4 regions of the Lysinibacillus sp. NPDC097195 genome follow, and region 2 is predicted to be linked to each of the others. Evidence: riboswitches for the same ligand, from Rfam matches in the RefSeq annotation. Region 2 holds a riboswitch; each other region holds the start of a gene.
What was found. Region 2 has a riboswitch for cobalamin ahead of ACIQXI_RS03700 (energy-coupling factor ABC transporter permease). Riboswitches for the same ligand answer to the same signal wherever they lie in the genome.

Region 1: it holds a riboswitch for cobalamin, as region 2 does, so the genes downstream of both, ACIQXI_RS05260 (hypothetical protein) here and ACIQXI_RS03700 (energy-coupling factor ABC transporter permease) in region 2, are expected to answer to the same signal.
Region 3: it holds a riboswitch for cobalamin, as region 2 does, so the genes downstream of both, ACIQXI_RS21090 (FecCD family ABC transporter permease) here and ACIQXI_RS03700 (energy-coupling factor ABC transporter permease) in region 2, are expected to answer to the same signal.
Region 4: it holds a riboswitch for cobalamin, as region 2 does, so the genes downstream of both, ACIQXI_RS04460 (ribonucleoside-diphosphate reductase subunit alpha) here and ACIQXI_RS03700 (energy-coupling factor ABC transporter permease) in region 2, are expected to answer to the same signal.

Annotation. Positions count from the first base shown of each region.
Region 1 covers NZ_JBIWDP010000001.1:1,010,454-1,015,306, reverse strand. Annotated here, with positions in the region: gene ACIQXI_RS05260 (hypothetical protein) at 47-811, opposite strand; cobalamin riboswitch at 1,083-1,266, opposite strand; gene ACIQXI_RS05255 (hypothetical protein) at 1,570-1,833, opposite strand; gene ACIQXI_RS05250 (ABC transporter ATP-binding protein) at 2,098-2,823, opposite strand; gene ACIQXI_RS05245 (ATP-binding cassette domain-containing protein) at 2,835-3,584, opposite strand; gene ACIQXI_RS05240 (ABC transporter permease) at 3,577-4,389, opposite strand; gene ACIQXI_RS05235 (ABC transporter permease) at 4,386-4,853, opposite strand, start outside.
Region 2 covers NZ_JBIWDP010000001.1:732,741-737,593, reverse strand. Annotated here, with positions in the region: gene ACIQXI_RS03715 (sirohydrochlorin chelatase) at 1-762, opposite strand, end outside; gene cobJ (precorrin-3B C(17)-methyltransferase) at 777-2,447, opposite strand; gene ACIQXI_RS03705 ((2Fe-2S) ferredoxin domain-containing protein) at 2,451-2,822, opposite strand; cobalamin riboswitch at 2,958-3,136, opposite strand; cobalamin riboswitch at 3,382-3,566, shown strand; gene ACIQXI_RS03700 (energy-coupling factor ABC transporter permease) at 3,708-4,454, shown strand; gene ACIQXI_RS03695 (energy-coupling factor ABC transporter substrate-binding protein) at 4,456-4,728, shown strand; gene cbiQ (cobalt ECF transporter T component CbiQ) at 4,732-4,853, shown strand, end outside.
Region 3 covers NZ_JBIWDP010000009.1:31,958-36,810, forward strand. Annotated here, with positions in the region: gene ACIQXI_RS21080 (response regulator transcription factor) at 1-180, shown strand, start outside; gene ACIQXI_RS21085 (YdhK family protein) at 236-832, opposite strand; cobalamin riboswitch at 1,011-1,202, shown strand; gene ACIQXI_RS21090 (FecCD family ABC transporter permease) at 1,353-2,399, shown strand; gene ACIQXI_RS21095 (heme ABC transporter ATP-binding protein) at 2,405-3,196, shown strand; gene ACIQXI_RS21100 (hypothetical protein) at 3,329-3,499, shown strand; gene ACIQXI_RS21105 (endonuclease Q family protein) at 3,617-4,738, shown strand; gene ACIQXI_RS21110 (S-layer homology domain-containing protein) at 4,833-4,853, shown strand, end outside.
Region 4 covers NZ_JBIWDP010000001.1:880,451-885,303, reverse strand. Annotated here, with positions in the region: gene ACIQXI_RS04465 (ribonucleotide-diphosphate reductase subunit beta) at 225-1,265, opposite strand; gene ACIQXI_RS04460 (ribonucleoside-diphosphate reductase subunit alpha) at 1,278-3,491, opposite strand; cobalamin riboswitch at 3,656-3,844, opposite strand; gene ACIQXI_RS04455 (hypothetical protein) at 3,952-4,638, opposite strand; gene ACIQXI_RS04450 (ECF transporter S component) at 4,635-4,853, opposite strand, start outside.

The DNA.
Region 1 (4,853 bases), 280 kb from region 2:
AATATAACATTTTTCATTCGTTTTTTAGTTTACCCTTTAGAAAAAGCTACAGCACTTTTTCCGTTTTTGCCATAACAGAATTCGCTGATTCCACCCTAATATAGCCATTATTAGTCGAAGAATCGATGACAACTGATCCAGGTTTACTTTTTAATATTTGTAATTGCTCAATTAATTGAAGGAATAGCTGATGACCGTTGCCTCGTGGATGCCAATGGTAATGATAGTCATTTAACTCTTTAACCTTTTTCACGAATTGGGCGTATTCATATTCGACATATTGTAGTAATGGCTGTACTTTATCATTTTTTTGTACTAATTGTGTCAAGTCCTCTAGATAGATTTGATAAAAACGCATAACCATTGAACACAATAAATCATTAACTCTGGCAGCACTTAAAATAGGCTTGGCTTCTAAATGTAGCCGCTCTAAATTAGGTTTAGCGCGAATGGAATCAATTCGTGTAATTAAATGATAGGCTTCTCCGTTTACTTCATAGACAATGGGATTTGAGGGCATATACATCATAAAGCCATTCTTTTTCGTTTTCAGCTCGTCCGCTACACATGCCTTAGCAAAGAGATGACCTTCATACATATCATTTCGAATCCAGATTATATCTTTATTATAAAAAATCTCATTAAATAAACGGTCGTTACGAAGGAGACCGTTTGCTAAAAACTGATCGACTAGAGATTCAACAGCCATTCTCGTTTTTGGTTCTTTAGCCATTTCAATGCGTGATTGTTTACAAATTTTCATATCTTCATTGTGTTTTTCCTGTGTTGTACATTCATGAATAGTTGGCATACGCGCACCTCTTTTCGTACATATTTTCCAAAACAACTGGTCGGATGACATAAAAATACGGATTTCCTGCTATGTAAGAGGAAATCCGTGTTATGGTTATCGTACTTAACCTTAGTCAGTCATCGAAGAACATCAAACATTGCTTCGAATGGAGTAGTCTGGCTCGATACCATTGCCGTTTACATCCATTGGTTTTAGTTATTTGACGTACTTTGACGAACAGAACATTCTGTTTTGTCAACATGCCACCTCCTATTCCTCGTAGGTTACTGGTGTGTACTCGTAACAGGCAGGTCTCCTGACTTATGGTCATTGCTCCTTTTCACCTTCCCGTTCTTTGACAGTGGTATTCGAAAAGTCGCTCACATTTACAGTTGCGGGACAGTGTCGGATTTACACCGACTTCCCTTTTCAGTAAATTGCACGCAATTTACACCTATTACTACACGCTATTTAGTTGTGAAGGAAGCGAGCACAACGCTACTTCCCTTGAAGACTATTAAAATATAATTTTAAAGTAGTATATTTCCAAAGTCAAACAACACAATATTTCCCATCTAGTAATGCACTTTGATTAACCCTACGTTTTTGCTACTTTCTTTTCCTATTTATCTCTAATTATGCCAAGAAACAACGAAAGGCGTGCGATTTTATTCGGCACGACTTTCCATTTACGTCATTTTATTGAGAAATCAATATGGCTTAAAACGCACTCCAACGAAATCAGGATGAAAATGATCGATGATGAACTATCTTTTTTAATAGGAGAAGAATTTAACTACCACCAAACCCGCTGCACAATAAAGATCCACCGGTATCCATATGAGCCATCCTATCGTCCCATATAATCTTATATAAAAATTATTTGGTAGTATTTTTAAAGCTACTTTTGTATTTTCTACAAGTTCATTTTGTTGTTTTACCCCATCAGAATTATTTTCAACTTTTAATGCTACTTGAGTTAAATTAGGATTATTAAAATCAACTGCTAAAAATGCATATTGAGGATTTAAAATCGACAATTTTACACTCCTTCTTATTATCCTAATTCACGTGTCATTCTGGTCTATTGTATTCTCAAGAAAGTAACAACATACCAGTATAATCAGCTCTTTTAACAAGTTTAACAATGCGTTGACCACCATAGTCGATATTGCTGTCGTTTCCTTACGTTATGCAAAGAACGACAAAATTCAATGTAATTAAGGGACAACCCTCGTCATAACATCCCCTTTTCTTAATAAATCCAATCCATAAATTTGTAATAATTTACATTTCGTCAAATATCATGCCATTTTCATCGCTTGAAAGAGCCTTTTAGCATAACTATCTGAAAAATGAAAACCATCTTGTTCCTTATAACATTCATCGACCATTTTCCCAGTCTTCATTACATAAATACGTTGACATAAATATGAAACCGCTTTTAAATCATGTGAAATAAATAAAATTGCCATATTTTTTTCTTTATTCAACTTCAGTAATAGATCGATAATTTCGCGTTGAGTCAAGCGATCTAAACTCGACACAATCTCATCACATACTAACAATTTTGGCTCAACTAAAATAGAACGTAATAAATTGATTCTTTGCTTCTCTCCACCGCTTAGCTCCGATGGTAATGCATATAAAATGTCTTTCGATAGTTTGACCATGTCAAGCATCTCATCGTAATGTGTGTCTGGCACTTTTGAATGATGTTGTAAAGGCTCACGCAATAGCTCTTTTACCGTCCACATCGGATTTAAGGCATTGCTGGCATTTTGAAAAATGATTTGGCAATCTTTATAAAACGCATGACGTTGTTTTTTGGCAATTTGTTGATTTTGAAAAAACACTGTCCCTTTATCAGCCGATTCAAGCTGCATAATAACTTTTGCTAACGTACTTTTGCCACTTCCGCTTTCACCAACAAGACCAACGATTTCGCCTGCTGCTACATTCAGATTGATATTCGTTAACACTTGATGGTCTGCTCGATAGCTTTTACTTATGTTTTCTAGCCGAAGCACAAAAACGCCTCCTAAAAATGATTTGCAACAAGCCGTTGCGTATACGGATGTTGTGGTTGCTGAAAAATTTCCTCCACTTGTCCCTTCTCCACAACCTCCCCATCTTTCATGACAACAATTGTATTCGCTATAGAAGCAGCCACCCCTAAATCATGGGTAATTAGCAAGATAGTTGTCCCTAATTGGGAATGGTAATTTTTTAATAGTTTCATAAAATCCTGTTGATGTAACATATCTAGTGCCGATGTAGGTTCGTCTGCAATTAATACATCTGGTTTAATATACAATGCACAAGCAAGCATACAGCGTTGCAGCATACCACCTGACAACTCAAACGGATAGCAATTGAATACACTTTCCGGTAAGTTTAAATCCTTAAATATCGATGTCATAGTAGCAAGGAATAGCTCTTTCTTGTGGCCTAAACGAAGCGCAGTTAATGTATACAATTGGTGTTTCATTTTTTGTGTAGGAGAAAAGCTATTGCTCGCGTCCTGCAAAATGGTAAAGAAACGCTTAGAGCGCAACTGTACCCTTTCATCATTTGACATCTTTAATAGATTTCTTCCTTCAAAGAGTACCGTACCTGTAGCATCAGCTTGTGGAGCAAGAATACCTAGAATAGCCGATACTGTGGTGCTTTTCCCACTGCCACTTTCACCAATAACAGCCGTAATCTGACCTTTAGGTACTGCAAATGAAATATTACGGACGAGATTTTTGTTATGCACTCGAACTGTTAAGTTTTCGATATTAAACATGGGCTCGCTCGCCCCCTTTTTTAATAGTGCTTCCAATTACTTGCACACATAATATCGTTATAAAGATCATCAGCCCAGGAAATAGACCTATCCACCAAGCACCGACTAGTAAATCATTTTGTGCTGTATACAACATCGTTCCCCACGACGGAATGGCTGGTGGCACCCCAATACCTAAAAAGCTTAATGATACTTCCGTAAAAATAGCACCAGCAAAATTAAAAATTGTCACAACAAAAATGGCAGGTAAACTATTACGCAATAAATGACTAAATAAAATTTTCCACATTGGTGTACGAAACATTTTAGCCATCTGCACAAATTCCATATCCTTTAGACGAATAAACTCAGAGCGCACAATTCTAGCCGTAACAAACCACCCCGTTATGCCCATTATCATAGCCATGCGCCAAACACTACCTTGCATAATGGCTTGAAGGGCAAGCACAATAATTAAGGATGGTATCGTCAAAAATGCTTCCAAAACGCGCATCATCATCGCATCCACTGCACCACCAACATAACCGCTTATGCCTCCATAAATGATGCCGATGAAACTTGATAGGACGACGGACACTACCGCGATAAAAAGAGTCACTTTACCCCCAACAAGAATACGGGATAATACATCACGTCCTAACTGATCTGTGCCAAGTAAATGTGTCAGATTGGGTGCTTCATAAATATGATTCATATCCATAGCATTGGGCTCAAATGGCGACAATAAGGAGGAAAAAAGGGTTGTCCCAAAAATGATGCAAAGGAGTGCTATCCAAACTATTGGTATTTTCCGTTGTTTTCTCATAATAGCTTTCCTCTTCTTAAACTAGGATTGATACAAAACATGAGCACGTCGATGACAAATAAACAGAGAACCACAACTATGCCAGTTATTAGAATAGCTCCCATGAGTACTGGAAAATCCTTTACCATTACGGATTTCACTAGCAGAGATCCTAAACCTGACCAGCCAAACAAAGATTCGACTACGATGGAACCACCGAAAAAGGATGGAATCGTCACCCCAACATAATTGATATAAGGTATAACTGCATTTCGTAAGATGCTGTGTCGAATTTGTCGTTCTGGCACACCATTTGCTCGCGCAACTAATACATAATAACTGCGATTTTCTACCTTGACAGTGTCTTGTAAAAAACGTGCGAATATACCGACATGTGAAATAACGAGAACCGTTAATGGCAGCACAAGATGGTATAAACGATCTGTCCATCCGCCATTGCCACGCACATCATTCATGCCAGATGA
Region 2 (4,853 bases):
CATTTTCACATCTCCTGCAATAGCTTCTTCCATACGATCTAGTAACACCGTTTTTAATTTTGGGTGGTAGCCAAAGTAATCTGCCAATTGGATGTCTAAATCAGCATATGTCGCGGCAAAGTGCTTTTGCATACCTTCCATCCGCTCCATTAAAATGCCTGTAAATAAGAAATACGGCAACATAATGATTTTTTTCGCACCAAGACGATAACAGCGTTCGATTCCTTCATCTACTGTAGGATTCGTTACACCCATAAATGCACACTCAACTGACAGGACATCTAATTGCTCCCATAATAAACGTCCGATTTTATAAAAGTCACTATTCGCATCCGCATCACTGCCGCCACGTCCAATAAATAAAATCGCTGTATCTTCATGTTTTTCTTTAATATTCAAGCCAGTTCCAGATAAACGCTCTGTTAAAATATTTAACACTTCTTCATGTACACCCAAAGGTCGACCGTAAGTAAACGATACGTTTGGATATTTGAGGCGAGCGGCATCAATTGCTGCAGGAATATGAATTTTTGAATGGCCTGCCTGCAATAAAATAATCGGCACAGCATACACCTCTGTAGCCCCACGCTGGATACATGCATCAATTCCAGAAGGAATGTTTGGTGCCTCAAACTCTAAAAAACATGTTTCTACAATAAAGTTGTCATCAATTGAAGGCGTCAATTGTTGTATAAACGTGCGTACCTCATCATTTCCTGCTGCTAAACGGCTACCATGGCCAATAAATAAAATTGCTTTCATTACTTTTCTCCTCACTAGTCGCCGCACGGAGCTGGCTCTACTTTTATTTTTGATGACATATCTTGATACGTAAAATGCAATATTTTTTTCACCCGTTTGAAATATTTAAACAAGCGCTCATTTGGGTGAGCATTAGCCTTATATTCCTCAATAATGTCTGTAAGAAGCGGAATTAATAGCTCAGGCTCTAGCCCCTCAACAACAGGCTGTGCGGCATGAGCTGTGCGTCCTACTGGTTTTGCACCGATAAAAACATCAAATTTACTTTTTCGATAGACTATACCGATATCGTCAAATACTGCACGATAACAAGCCATGCCGCAGCCATTAAAGCCAATATTTAAAGTTTTCGGCAACGACAAGCCACCAAGCTTTTCTTGAATTTCCTCAGCATATGGAATAGAATCAGCCTTCTCCCCGTAACAGAAATCACAAGCTTTTAATGACAGTACATCGCCAATCGGTGCGAGTAAAAAACCGACTGCAGTTAATTTTTCTGTAATAGTCTCAGGGTCTGTCGTTGGAATTTTCAAATGAATTTGATGGTCTGGTGTATATTCCATCGTCCCTTCTTCCCCTACAACTTCAGCTAATGTCATCATTTGTTGTGGCGTGAAAAATTTATTTGCCACCCCAGGACTAACAGCTAGTTCAAAAATAGACTCTATCTTTTGTTGAACCAATTTGGGTGTTGGTTTTGTATCAGTTGTCCCTTTTACCATCGCAAGTGCCGTTGCTGCCATTTCTAACGATGTTTTTTTCGCTTCTGCTACAGGGTTAATCGCGATACTGCTCTTAATGCGTCCTGCATTTGGATCTGCAGCGAAGTCATGGCGTGCTGTACCTGTTTCTTGATTCATCGCCCACGGTTCATTTTCTTCTTTTAAACGCTGATGTGGACGTAAAGGCTGTTTTTCCTCTCCAAGCGTATATTTACGCTGATAGCCTCGCGGGGTAATCATCTTATTGTCATAGAAAAATGTCGATGAATTACCAATAATAACCGTCGTTAACATGCCGATATCGTGGTCGAGCATTTCTGCTAATGTCGTCATCGTAATTTCCTGACGATCTCGATAGGCACTTTTCACAAGTCCTACAGGTGTATCCGGCGAACGATATTCAAGCAAAATTCGTTGCGCTTCAACAATTTGACGTGTCCGGCGACCGCTTTTCGGATTGTATAAGGCAATAACAAAATCGGCCATCGCCGCCGCTTCCACACGCTTAGCAATTAAATTCCAAGGTGTTAAATGGTCACTTAAACTAATGGTGCACGAATCATGCATAATCGGGGCACCTAGTAAACTTGCACATGAATTAATAGCTGAAATACCAGGTACGATTTCGACTTCAACCCCAGAGGCCTCCGTCCAACCAAGCTCAATGAGTACTTCATAGACCAGTCCAGCCATACCATATACGCCCGAGTCTCCACTTGAAATAACCGCAACGATATTGCCAGCCTCGGCTTGACGAACCGCTTCCTGAGCGCGTGATACTTCTTCGGTCATACCGGTACTTACAATAGACTTTGCACTGACTAAATCTTGAATAAGCTCAACATACGTTTTATAGCCGATAATAAATTCACTTTGTTGCAATGCCTCTACAGCTCGTGTCGTAATGTGTTTAAAATCTCCAGGTCCAAAACCTACAACAAAAATCTTTCCTTTTTGCGCCATTTGTTACCCCTCTTTCACCTTATCGATGCCTTTAATCGCTGTTGTTTGTGGTGTTCGTTTCAGCGTACCTTCCGTCAATGTAAAAACATGCTCACTATGTAAAGAATCATGATTTAAATCTTGCACGAGTGTCCTACCGTGTTCTACTGTTGGCACACGATACCAATTGCCTTGTGGATAGGCTATAACGACACAAGCATCTTTACATCTGCCATTACAACGTGTTCTCGTCGTATGTATTTCTTTATCGAGTGATAATTTCTCGATTTCATCACGTATGGCTAACGTAATTTCCTCCGCCTCTTTTTTCATACAACTACTACCATTACAAATAAAAAGATGGGTTTTCATTCCCTCTAAATTCCAAGTTGTCATTGTTTTTCTCCCCTTATTGACTTACTGGAAAAAGAAAAAACCTTTACTCAATGTCGAAGAGTAAAGGTTTTGTAGAAGCCAAATAAAACGAATAAACATATATCCGTTCTCGCTCCACTTCTCCCTCCGAAAAGTTTGCATGCCATCAACTAAGCAGGTTTCCTGACTTAAGCTTCCTTTTACTTTCGCGCCTTCCCAGTTTCTTAGTGGCATTGCGATTTCATCAGCTATTACAGTAGCGGGGGCTGTACCGGATTTGCACCGATTTCCCTATTATCTCGAACTATTTCGAGCACTTAATGATGTTTCTATATGAAATTTTTACATAAAAGTTTATAAAATGATTGGAAAACTATTTCTATCATAGCCTATTATTTTTATACTTTTCAACAGTTCTTTTTCATTTATTAGATTTTTAATAAAATTTCAACAAATATTCCGTTGAAATTGCTCGCTATTCTCTTACATTTATCTTAATTTTCTATAAGTAAAAATATTTTTCACAAAAAAAGGATAGCGAATGACTGGAAAAACATGTTACACTTTGTCGTGAAAACTCACAACTTCATCTTTTTTCGGTGCGAAGTGTAGCCATTTCGCTTAAAAGGGAAGCCGGTTCAAGTCCGGCGCGGTCCCGCCACTGTACTAGGGAGTTTTATAGAAAATGTCACTGTCCAAAGGATGGGAAGACCCTATAAAATGATGAACTAAAGCCAGGAGACCTGCCGAAAAAAACGTGATCGTTTCAACCTACGAGGATAGGTGTGCGGCTTGGCAAATGACAAATCGATTTGCTTTTTCAGCTATGCACTTTTTCCACACTGGAGAAGTGCTTTTTTTATTGCGCACGCTACAATCAATGGGAATTGTTAAGGAGGAGAGATTGTGAAATTATCTTTTTGGAAACTTAGTTATTTCTTACTAGCATGTTTACTAGTACCAAAGCGCGCATTTGCTATGCATATTATGGAAGGATTTTTACCGATAGAATGGGCGATTTTTTGGTGGATCATTTCCATCCCATTCATCATTTTAGGATTGCGTTCGATTCGTAAAACAATTGATGAAAATCCCGAAACGAAAATGATCCTAGGATTATCAGGCGCATTTGCATTTGTCTTATCTGCCTTAAAAATACCTTCTGTTACCGGAAGTTGTTCACATCCAACCGGGGTTGGACTTGGGACAGTGCTTTTCGGACCATTAGCGATGAGTGTCATCGGTACGATCGTCTTATTGTTCCAATCATTACTTTTAGCGCATGGAGGTATTACAACTTTAGGGGCAAATGCTTTCTCCATGGCGATTGTAGGACCGATTATCGCTTATTACGTCTTTAAAGGTTCGCAAAAAATTGGCCTATCGTTCTCACTTGCTGTCTTTTTTGCTGCGATGCTCGGGGACTTAGGTACATACGTTGTCACTTCAGTTCAATTAGCACTAGCATTCCCTTCTGAAGTAGGAGGCTTTATGGCTTCATTCACTAAATTCGCAGGGATTTTCGCGCTAACACAAATTCCATTAGCCATTAGTGAAGGTATTTTAACCGTCATTGTCATGAATTTCTTAAAAAAATACAATGTCAGCGAATTAAAAGCTTTACGTGTATTGTCAGCAAAGGAGGCACATTAATATGAAAAAAAATTTATTGCTCCTTGGGATTGTTGTACTGTTAGCAATCATCCCTCTTTTTATTCAAAAAGGTGCTGAATTTGGTGGAGCAGACGGAGAAGCTGAAGCAGCTATCGGTGAAATAAATGCAGACTATGAACCATGGTTTGAAAGTTTGTGGGAACCACCTAGTGGTGAGATTGAAAGTTTATTATTCGTCTTACAAGCTGCGATTGGCGCTGGCTTTATTGGCTATTTCGTAGGCTATATGCGCGGCAAGCATAAAGAGGGTTAAAGTATGTTACTTATTGATAAGTATGCTTATATTAATAAACTAGCGTCTGTACATCCATTAGAAAAAATGACATTTTCCTTAGGGTTACTGCTGTTGTCTTTAATCATAAGAGATGAACTTATTTC
Region 3 (4,853 bases), on a different contig from region 2:
TCAAGAGAACATTTAATGAATACGGTTTGGGGATATAACGTAACAATTGATGATCGTACGATTGATTCCCATGTCCGCAATTTAAGGGAAAAATTGCGGAAAAGTGGCTTTCAGGTAGATGATTACTTACAGACAGTATGGGGCATCGGTTATAAATGGCATAAAGCCACTTGCAATTAGTAGAGACAAATAAAAAGAACAACCTCTGATGGAGTAATCCCAGAGGTTGTTCTTTTTATTTTGAAGCTAGTTCGTCTTCAGTAACCCATTTATGATTTTTCATTTCTTCACCAGTCGTTGTTAATGGAAAATCTATCATATAAACAGTCGTCTGTACTGCTTCATCAATACGAACAGTAGCATTTTCCATACCCTCCATATGCGCAGCATCTGTCTTAACTTCTGTGCCCGGTGCTAAAGGTGCCTCACCTGGATTCACTAATTCCTCATGTATTACCCATTTGTGATTTTCTACTTTTTTTCCACCAGTCGTCGGTTCATAGGAAATAATATAGGCAGTTGTATCATATGCCCCCACAATCGTTGCTTGTGCGCCTGCCATCCCTGCCATATGTCCTTCCTTAATAATAGCGGTACTGCCAACTGGATATTTAGGGTTTTCTGCAGTTTTTAAAGTGGGCGGAACTTCACCTGAGCTTGAATGTTTCATCGTGGAGTGATCCATTTCGTCTCCTTTGTCTGTTTGTGCTTGAGAATCTGTTGTGTCATTATTAGCAGTTTCCGACTTCGATGCATCCTCAGTGCATGCTGATAATAGTAGTAAAGCAAATACAGCAACTAAACTTAACAACCAATTTCTTTTTAATATCATGTGAAACTCCTCCTTACTAGTTAATTGTCTTTAATGTAACAAGTAAATGTGCAGAAAATATGGATTTGATTTTGTGCGAAATATTATTTGTCTGAAGTTGAAAAGATGAAAGAATAATTCCTATAAGGAAGAAGCTATAGACTACGATAATTATGTATGATAGAATCGTCATAATTTTAAAATTTCAGATACTAATGGTGTGACGCTTATTTAATGAGCGCCACTTAAAAGGGAAGTCGGTGTAAGTCCGACGCTGTCCCGCAACTGTAACGAGGAGTTCTATAATGATTCACCACTGTTTTCGAATGGGAAGGTAATTATAGATACGATGAATCGAAGCCAGGAGACCTGCCATTTAGTTCATACCTGTAATGCCCACGAGGATGCAAGCAATTACGGACAATGATGGATTCTTTCTGACTTTGTTTAGCCGAGGGTATTTCTATGCATTCTTGCGTAGAATACCCTTTTTTATTGCTTGCTTCGTCATTATTTTGAGTGATTAGGAGCTAGTAAACAGATGAATAAAAAATTTATATTTTTTGCTATTACCCTTGTTCTAGTATTAATTGCTTCCATGACGCTGGCAATTATGATTGGGTCGGTATCGATAACACCATTACATGTATGGAAGGTTATTCTGTCGAAAATTTCGATTTTCCCAAATTCGATTGAGGCTGATTGGAGTCGGTCACAGGAGATTATTATATGGCAAATTCGTGTTCCACGCGTACTGCTTGCAGCGATTGTTGGAGCAGGCTTAGCTATTGCTGGTGCAGCTGTGCAAGCCCTTGTCCGTAATTCGATTGCAGACCCGTATGTTTTAGGTATTTCTTCTGGGGCAACAGTCGGTGCAACGGCAGTCATTATTTTAGGAGCATTTTCATTTTTAGGAATCTATGCACTTTCGGTAGCTGCATTTTTAGGTTCTTTTATTGCCATGGTCATGGTCTTTCTCTTATCACGGGTTGGTGGACGTATTTCTATCTTCCGCTTGTTGCTAGCAGGAATGGCAGTATCGTTTATATTGTCTGCGACTTCTAATTTTATGTTAATGATGTCTAAAGAAGAGGGCGGTATAAAAGCGGTTATGTATTGGATGCTAGGCAGTCTTGCAGGAGCAAAATGGAGTAATATACTCATTCCCGTCATAATTTTTCTAATCGTCTTTGTTTTGCTATGGCTACATTATCGTCATTTAAATCTATTGTTACTTGGGGAAGAGGCGGCAGTCACGTTAGGTGTTAATTTACAACAGTTCCGAATACAGCTAATCCTGCTCGTATCATTATTAACAGGTGTGCTTGTTGCAGTAAGTGGTGCAATTGGTTTCGTTGGTTTAATAATCCCTCATATCGTACGTTTATTAGTAGGATCTAATTATAAATATGTCATCCCAATCAGTGCATTGTTAGGGGCAGTTTTCTTAGTGTGGGCAGATGCGATTGCGCGTGTATTAATTGCTCCAGAAGAAATGCCAATCGGAATTATTACGGCTTTTTGCGGCGGGCCATTTTTTATTTGGCTATTACGCCGTAACAATTATTCTTTTGGTGAAGGAGATTAGGAGCGATGACATTAGAAGCGAAGCGTGTATCATACTCCATTCAAGATCAACGCATATTAGAAGATGTAAGTATTCAAATAAAAGCAAAGCAATTTGTCGGTTTAATCGGTCCTAACGGAAGTGGAAAGTCGACACTATTAAAAAATATGTATCGTTTATTGAGGCCAGAAAGTGGTACTGTATTTTTGCATGAGCAAGATATTTTAAAGCAATCAAGTAAAGTCATTGCCAAAAAGTTAGCCGTTGTTAGTCAAGAAACGCCCGTGTTATTTGATTTTACAGTGAGAGATTTGGTAAGCATGGGTAGAACACCACATAAAAAACTTTTTGAGATGGATGATAAGGAAGACTTCACTATTGTAAAAGAGGCATTAGTGCAAACGGGTATTGCTCATTTAGAAACACGTAGCTTTAGTTCTCTTTCGGGAGGCGAAAAAAAGCGCGTGATGGTAGCGCGTGCACTAGCACAACAGGCACAAGTGCTAATTTTAGATGAGCCTACGAATCATTTAGATATTCAGCATCAATTACAATTAATGGATTTAATTCAAACATTGCATTTAACTGTTGTTGCTGCTTTACATGATTTAAACATGGCAGCTATGTACTGTGACTACATTTACGTTTTACAACAAGGTCGTATTGTACAATATGGGACACCAGAAGAAGTATTAACGCCTAAACTGCTGCAAGATGTTTTTGGCGTTAATGCCGATATCCAAACACATCCACTAACAGGAAAACCTTATTTAATATATTTAAGTGCCAGTCACTCACACAATTCTGAAACAATTTGAGTAGTAGTACTGTCATTAGGGTACATAAATAACGAAGTAAAATCAGAGTGCCAGTCACTCAAACAATTCAGACTTTTTGTATAGTTGGGAGATGTTCGGGGAACGTTATTTTTGAAAGGATGCGTGATGAACATGGAAGAAATAAAGTTTGCACAATTAGATCACACACAACTTGAAAAAATTAATGAGCTCGAAAAGCAAATCGGTGTTACCTTAGTTGCTTATGATGCTGCAACAATGCCTAACCAAGGTTCAGGTACGTTTGAGACCGATAATAGCAACCATCAAAACCATCCATCCTAATGTCTGAAAATGCCTTGCAGCAATGTAAGGTTTTTTCATTTTACAATCAAGTAAAAGGAGCTGTTAGCATTGTTTCATGAATATTATAGCGATTTACATATTCATATTGGTCGAACAATGAATGGACGTGCTGTGAAGATTACAGGGAGCAAAACTTTAACGTTAGCACGAATTTTAGAGATGGCTAGTGCAAAAAAAGGGCTCGATATAATCGGCATTATTGATTGTCATTCACCAGAAGTAATAGCTGAAGTGAAGATGATGATAGCACAAGGGGAGCTCACGGAGTTAGAAGAAGGTGGGCTACGCTTTCAAGATACAACGCTAATTCTTGGCTCAGAAATCGAAATTTATGATAGCAACTGTCAAGGACCTATCCATGTACTTGCTTACTTTCCTACGATTGCCGTAATGGAGCATTTTTCGAATTGGATGCGAGGCTATATGAAAAATATTCATTTAAGTTCACAGCGGATTTATTGTGATGGCCGAGTGCTCCAACAAAAAGTTCATGACATGGGAGGGCTTTTTATCCCAGCACATGTTTTTACACCATTTAAAAGTCTATTTGGCAAAGGTGTTCATCACAGTTTAACAGAAGTATTTGATCCCCATCTTATTGATGCTATTGAGCTAGGATTAAGCTCTGACACGCAGATGGTAAAAAACATACGAGAACTTCAGGCGTATACTTTTGTGACGAATTCGGATGCCCACTCGTTAGGGAAAATCGCTCGTGAATATCAAAAGCTACGATTAAAAGCAGCAAATTTTAACGAGCTAAAAAAGGCGCTTCATGAACAAGAAGGACGAGCAGTAATAGCAAACTATGGCTTAAATCCATTGCTCGGCAAATATTATCAAACGGTATGTGCGAAATGTGGTGTGCAGGTAAACGATGAGGATGTACTTTGTAAATCATGTGGAAGTTCACACATTATAAAAGGTGTGGCAACACGAATTATGGAACTATCTGATACGGATTGTACAGAACGTGAAAGACCGCCGTATATTCATCAAGTACCACTTGATTTTATCCCCGGCTTAGGTCCAAAAATGTTGGAGAGATTAATCCATGCTTTTGGAACAGAAATGACAATTTTACATTGTATAACGACCGAGCAGCTTGCAGAAATTGTGCCGCTTAAAATAGCCCAGATGATTGATTTAGCTAGAACTGGGAAATTGAATATTGCAGTTGGTGGTGGAGGTGTCTACGGTAAAGTAATATTGGAATAAAATTGAAAATTAATTGAAGGTAATAAGTATTTACCCATTTTTATCCTTTATCTAGTAAACTAGTAATAACTAGGTCAGTAAAAGGAGTGGGTATATGCAATTGTCCAAGAAATTT
Region 4 (4,853 bases), 150 kb from region 2:
ATTATAACTGAAAATCATTCCCAATTGGCAAATAATTTTTCGGGTCACGTAATATTTAGACAACAAAGATTCCCTACCGAATTTTCAGAATTGTTTGCGTGCCTGTCACTCTTTCTCAAACAGATAAGCCGCAACCATCGCTATTGTGCGACAAGTTGCGACTTTCATTATGGTTGTATCCTCTTGTAAAATTTCAGAATTGTTTGCGTGCCTGTCACTAACAATTACAAGTCATCAAAGCCGTTATCTTCTACATTGACTTTGACATATTGACGGGAGCGTTGCTCGAAGAAATCCGTTTTTCCTAAGTCTACATCCTCGTAAGCTTTAATCCATTTAAGTGGATTTTTACGATAGCCATCAAACGGACGCTCTACACCTAATTGATTGCAGCGAACATTGGCATAGAAATGAACATAGTCATGGACATCTTCCACATCAAGTCCTTCAATCTTGTCGCCGATTACTTCATTTGCCCAATCAATTTCTAGCTGAACAGCTTCACGGAAAATTTCTTGCACACGTGCCGCCCATTCTGGTGTATCATATTGCGGATATTCCGCTAGCAGTTCCTGATAAATTTTCACAAATAAATCAACGTGTAGCTGTTCGTCGCGGTTAATATAATTGATCATCGTTGACGAAGCTACCATTTTTTGATTGCGTGCTAAATGGTAGAAAAAGGCGAAGCCCGAATAGAAAAATAAACCTTCTAAAATAACATCATAAATAATAGCCTCTAGCATATTTTCAACGTTTGGTTCCTCTGAAAATGCCTGATAGCCTTTCATTACAAAATCATTACGACGCTCTAGCACTGGCTCTGTACGCCAAAAGTCAAATGTACGGTCCTGCTCATCTTTATTGACGATACTGGAAAGCACGTAAGAGTATGAATGATTATGGATAACCTCTTGCTGCGCTAAAATAATCATTAAGGCATTCAGGCTCGAATCCGTTAAATAGTCTGCAACTTTACCAGCAAAATCTGTTTGCACACTGTCTAGCAGTGCTAGTAAACCGATAATTTTTAGAAATGATTCTTGTTCATGTGTTGATAACGTTGGGAATTGTTTAACATCATTGCTCATATTAATTTCAAAAGGTGTCCAGAAGTTCCCAAGCATTTTTTTATATTTTGGATACGCCCAACTAAATCGTACGTCATCCCAGTTTAAAATATTGGAAGAGCGCCCGTTGACAATAGCAGTAGAACGGTTTGGCGCTTCCTTATCCATCATTTTTCGTTTTGTAATTGTTGTCATTAATTGTTCCTCCTAGCTCGCACAAGACTCACATTCTAGCAACTCAACAGAAGTCGAGCGCACATAATAAGTCGTTTTCACACCACTTGCCCAAGCATTTAAATGTAACGCGAGTAAGTCTTTTGCTTGAATCGTATTTTGTACATATAAATTTAGCGAAATCCCTTGGTCGATATGACGAGCACGTGCTGCATTTTGTTTTATTGTCCAGTTTTGATCGATAAAGTACGCAGACTTATAATACCAAGTCGTCACGGGTGATAAATCCGGTACTGTAACTGGAATTTTGTAATCCTTCTTCTCTTCCGAATAACTTTTTTGGAATATCGGATCAATTGTTGCTGTACTGCCTGCTAAAATAGATGTCGATGAATTCGGTGCTACAGCCATCACATAGCCATTGCGCATCCCATAGCTTGCAACATCCGCGCGCAATGCTTGCCACTGTTCACTGTGATAGCTACGCTTGTCAAAATATGCTCCTGTTTGCCAATCGGAGCCCTCGAATAGTGGGTAAGCCCCTTTTTCACGCGCAAGGTCATTTGATGCTCGTATCGTTAAATAAGCAATTTGCTCGTATAATTTATCGGCAAAATCCACGGCCTCATCCGACTCCCACTGAATTTCTTTCAAAGCTAGTAAATGATGCCAGCCAAACGTGCCAAGTCCAATACCGCGGTAGCGGGTATTTGTGCGCTCTGCTTGCTTTACTGGAATGGTGTTTAAGGCAATGACATTATCTAACATGCGTACTTGAATCGGTATTAAACGCTCTAATACGTCAGCAGGTACTGCCTTACCTAAATTGACAGACGATAAATTACAGACAACAAAGTCTCCCGGTTTACGACGCGTGACAATAACATCATCTTCTAACGTAATCGATTCAAATTGCGTTGGCGACATGTTTTGGAAAATTTCAGTACATAAATTAGAACTATAAATTATGCCTTCGTGCTTATTAGGGTTCATGCGGTTCACTTCATCACGGTAAAACATGAACGGTACACCTGTTTCAAGTTGAGAGCGCATAATACGTTTCATAATATCAATCGCAGGTACGACTTCCCGACTTAATAAAGGATTGGCAATACATGCTGCATATTTTTCACGGAAAGAGCCTTGCCCTTTTTGTTCATCATAATAATCCTCCAGTGAGAAGCCCATCACTTCACGCACTTCATGAGGATCAAATAAATGCCAATCTTCACGAGCTTCGACCGCTTCCATAAAGATATCTGGTAAACATAATCCGGTGAAAATGTCATGGGCACGTAAGCGCTCGTCTCCATTATTTAAACGCAAATCTAAAAAGGTAAAGACATCCTTATGCCAAACATCTAAATACACGGCGATAGCCCCTTGACGTTGACCAAGCTGATCCACCGAAACAGCTGTATTATTAAGTTGTTTGATCCATGGTAGCACACCACTTGACGCGCCTTTAAAGCCTTTAATAGAAGAGCCACGACTACGGATTTTCCCCATATACACGCCAATACCGCCACCATATTTTGATAATGTTGCAACATCTGTGTTTGTATCATAAATACTTTGTAAACTATCATCCACAGTATCAATAAAGCAACTTGAAAGTTGACCATGCGTTTTTCCAGCATTAGATAATGTCGGTGTCGCCACTGTCATATATAAATTACTCATTGCCCAATACGATTCACGGACTTTTTCTAAGCGATTTTCCGTTTCATCTTGCATCAATGTCATGGCAATGACCATCCAACGCTCCTGCGGTAATTCCACTGGTGTTTTCGTATAATCACGGACAACATAGCGATCCATTAATGTTTTTAAACCGATGTATGTAAATAGCTCATCACGGCTCTGTTCAAGATAGGATGCAAGTTCCGCTAGCTCTTGTTCACTATACTTTGTCGTTAAACATGCATGATAAAGACCTGCCTCTGTATAGCGTGCAAGCTGCTCCGGAAAGACTTTATAAACGTCTTCCTTTGCAACACCACGGTTTGTAGCAAATTGACTATATAATTTTTCTAAGTAAATTTGTGCAGCGACAAATGTCCAATAGGGCTCTTCTTCATCGATTAGACTAAGTGTTTGTAAAATCATCGCATCCGCCCAAGCTTCAAACGTAGCCTCTTCATTTTTACGTAGCCAACGATCCGATAATCTTACAAAGCTTTCAAGCTCATCCTCCGTGTAACTTTTCTTCAACTTAGCCATGTGCTGTTCAATTTGTATTGTCATCTTTACATTCTCTCCCTTTCTCAACAGCCAACACATCAAAAAAGCGATTACACACCATAGTTCGGTTGCGTAATCGCTGTAAAATTGGAAATGGAAATGAAGGATATGTACACATCAAAGTGGACAAATCTCTCGCTTCCACTTCTCAATCCCCGAAGATGTGTTGCTGTCTTGAACAACTCGGCAGGTCTCCTGGCTCATGCTTCACTCAAATAATGGCCTTCCCGTTTTTTCACAGTGGCATGTTCATTATTTGTCAGCATTTACAGTTGCGGGGACAGCTTCGGCTTTAGATGTCTCTATTTCCGAATTCCCTTTTAAACCATACTGGTACCGCTTGTCCAACATACTATATATTGTGTTTCAATCTCTCAATTAATCTAACATATTGTGTTTCTCGTTTCAATAGGTGTTTTGTCCCTTGCAATTTTAAAAATCTTACTTTTGCTCGAAGCAAGCCCTATTCCAATGCAGTTTTACACAGTTTCTCAAAATTTCGAGTAAAAATTTTTTGTGCTAATTGCTCTTTCTGTGGATCAATTCCGAGTAAAATAACGGCACAAGGTCCTGCAGATTTTGCCATATCCAACGAACTTTTAAGTGGTTGCTGACCAAAAAGTCGTGAAAATTCAGCTTGCAGTCCTTGCGATCCTACCGGCCACACTTGTTGGACAATTTCCTCACGCCATGCATGATAAATGGGCTGAAGTTGGGCGACATCTTCAGCCTGTTCAAGCACTTCTTGGCCAACGAGTGGCACACCATATGTGTACCAACTTAGTTTTCCACGTTCAAATGATGCCCTTTGTTGGATTTCGCCTAACATTGTCACCGATAAGCCCGATTGCAGAGTCGGCATATTGGATTCTGAACTTCCTGTTATAGGTGGACAATCCATCCCTACTTCATCAAAAACTTGCTCAAGTCCTGCGATATAGCGCGACCATGCTGCATCTCCTGAAAAATTAGCAAGTATGATGTGACTCGGTATGGCATTTGCTGCAAGCTGTTCTAAAAAAGTAACACGCGCTGTTAAATAAGCGGTTAAAGTATCTGATGCACAGACGACATCTTGTGGCTTCTCACCAATTGCTGCCGCATTGTCTGTAGTAGCAATTAAGTGTCCTATTTTTACGGCATTCCTCAATTCGCTCGACCTGCCTTACGAACAAACACTTTTGACAGCACGGGTATAACAACTGCCACAATTAGAAGGTTAATGACCGTTGCCATGAAAATACCCGGCAAGGATGCCCAGAAAAAAGCTGGACTAATGATAAAATAAAATGGCAGTGGTGCGATTATACCATTTAAGACAAGTGCTACGGGCCATTTCAAAAAATGCATCCCTTTTTTATGCAT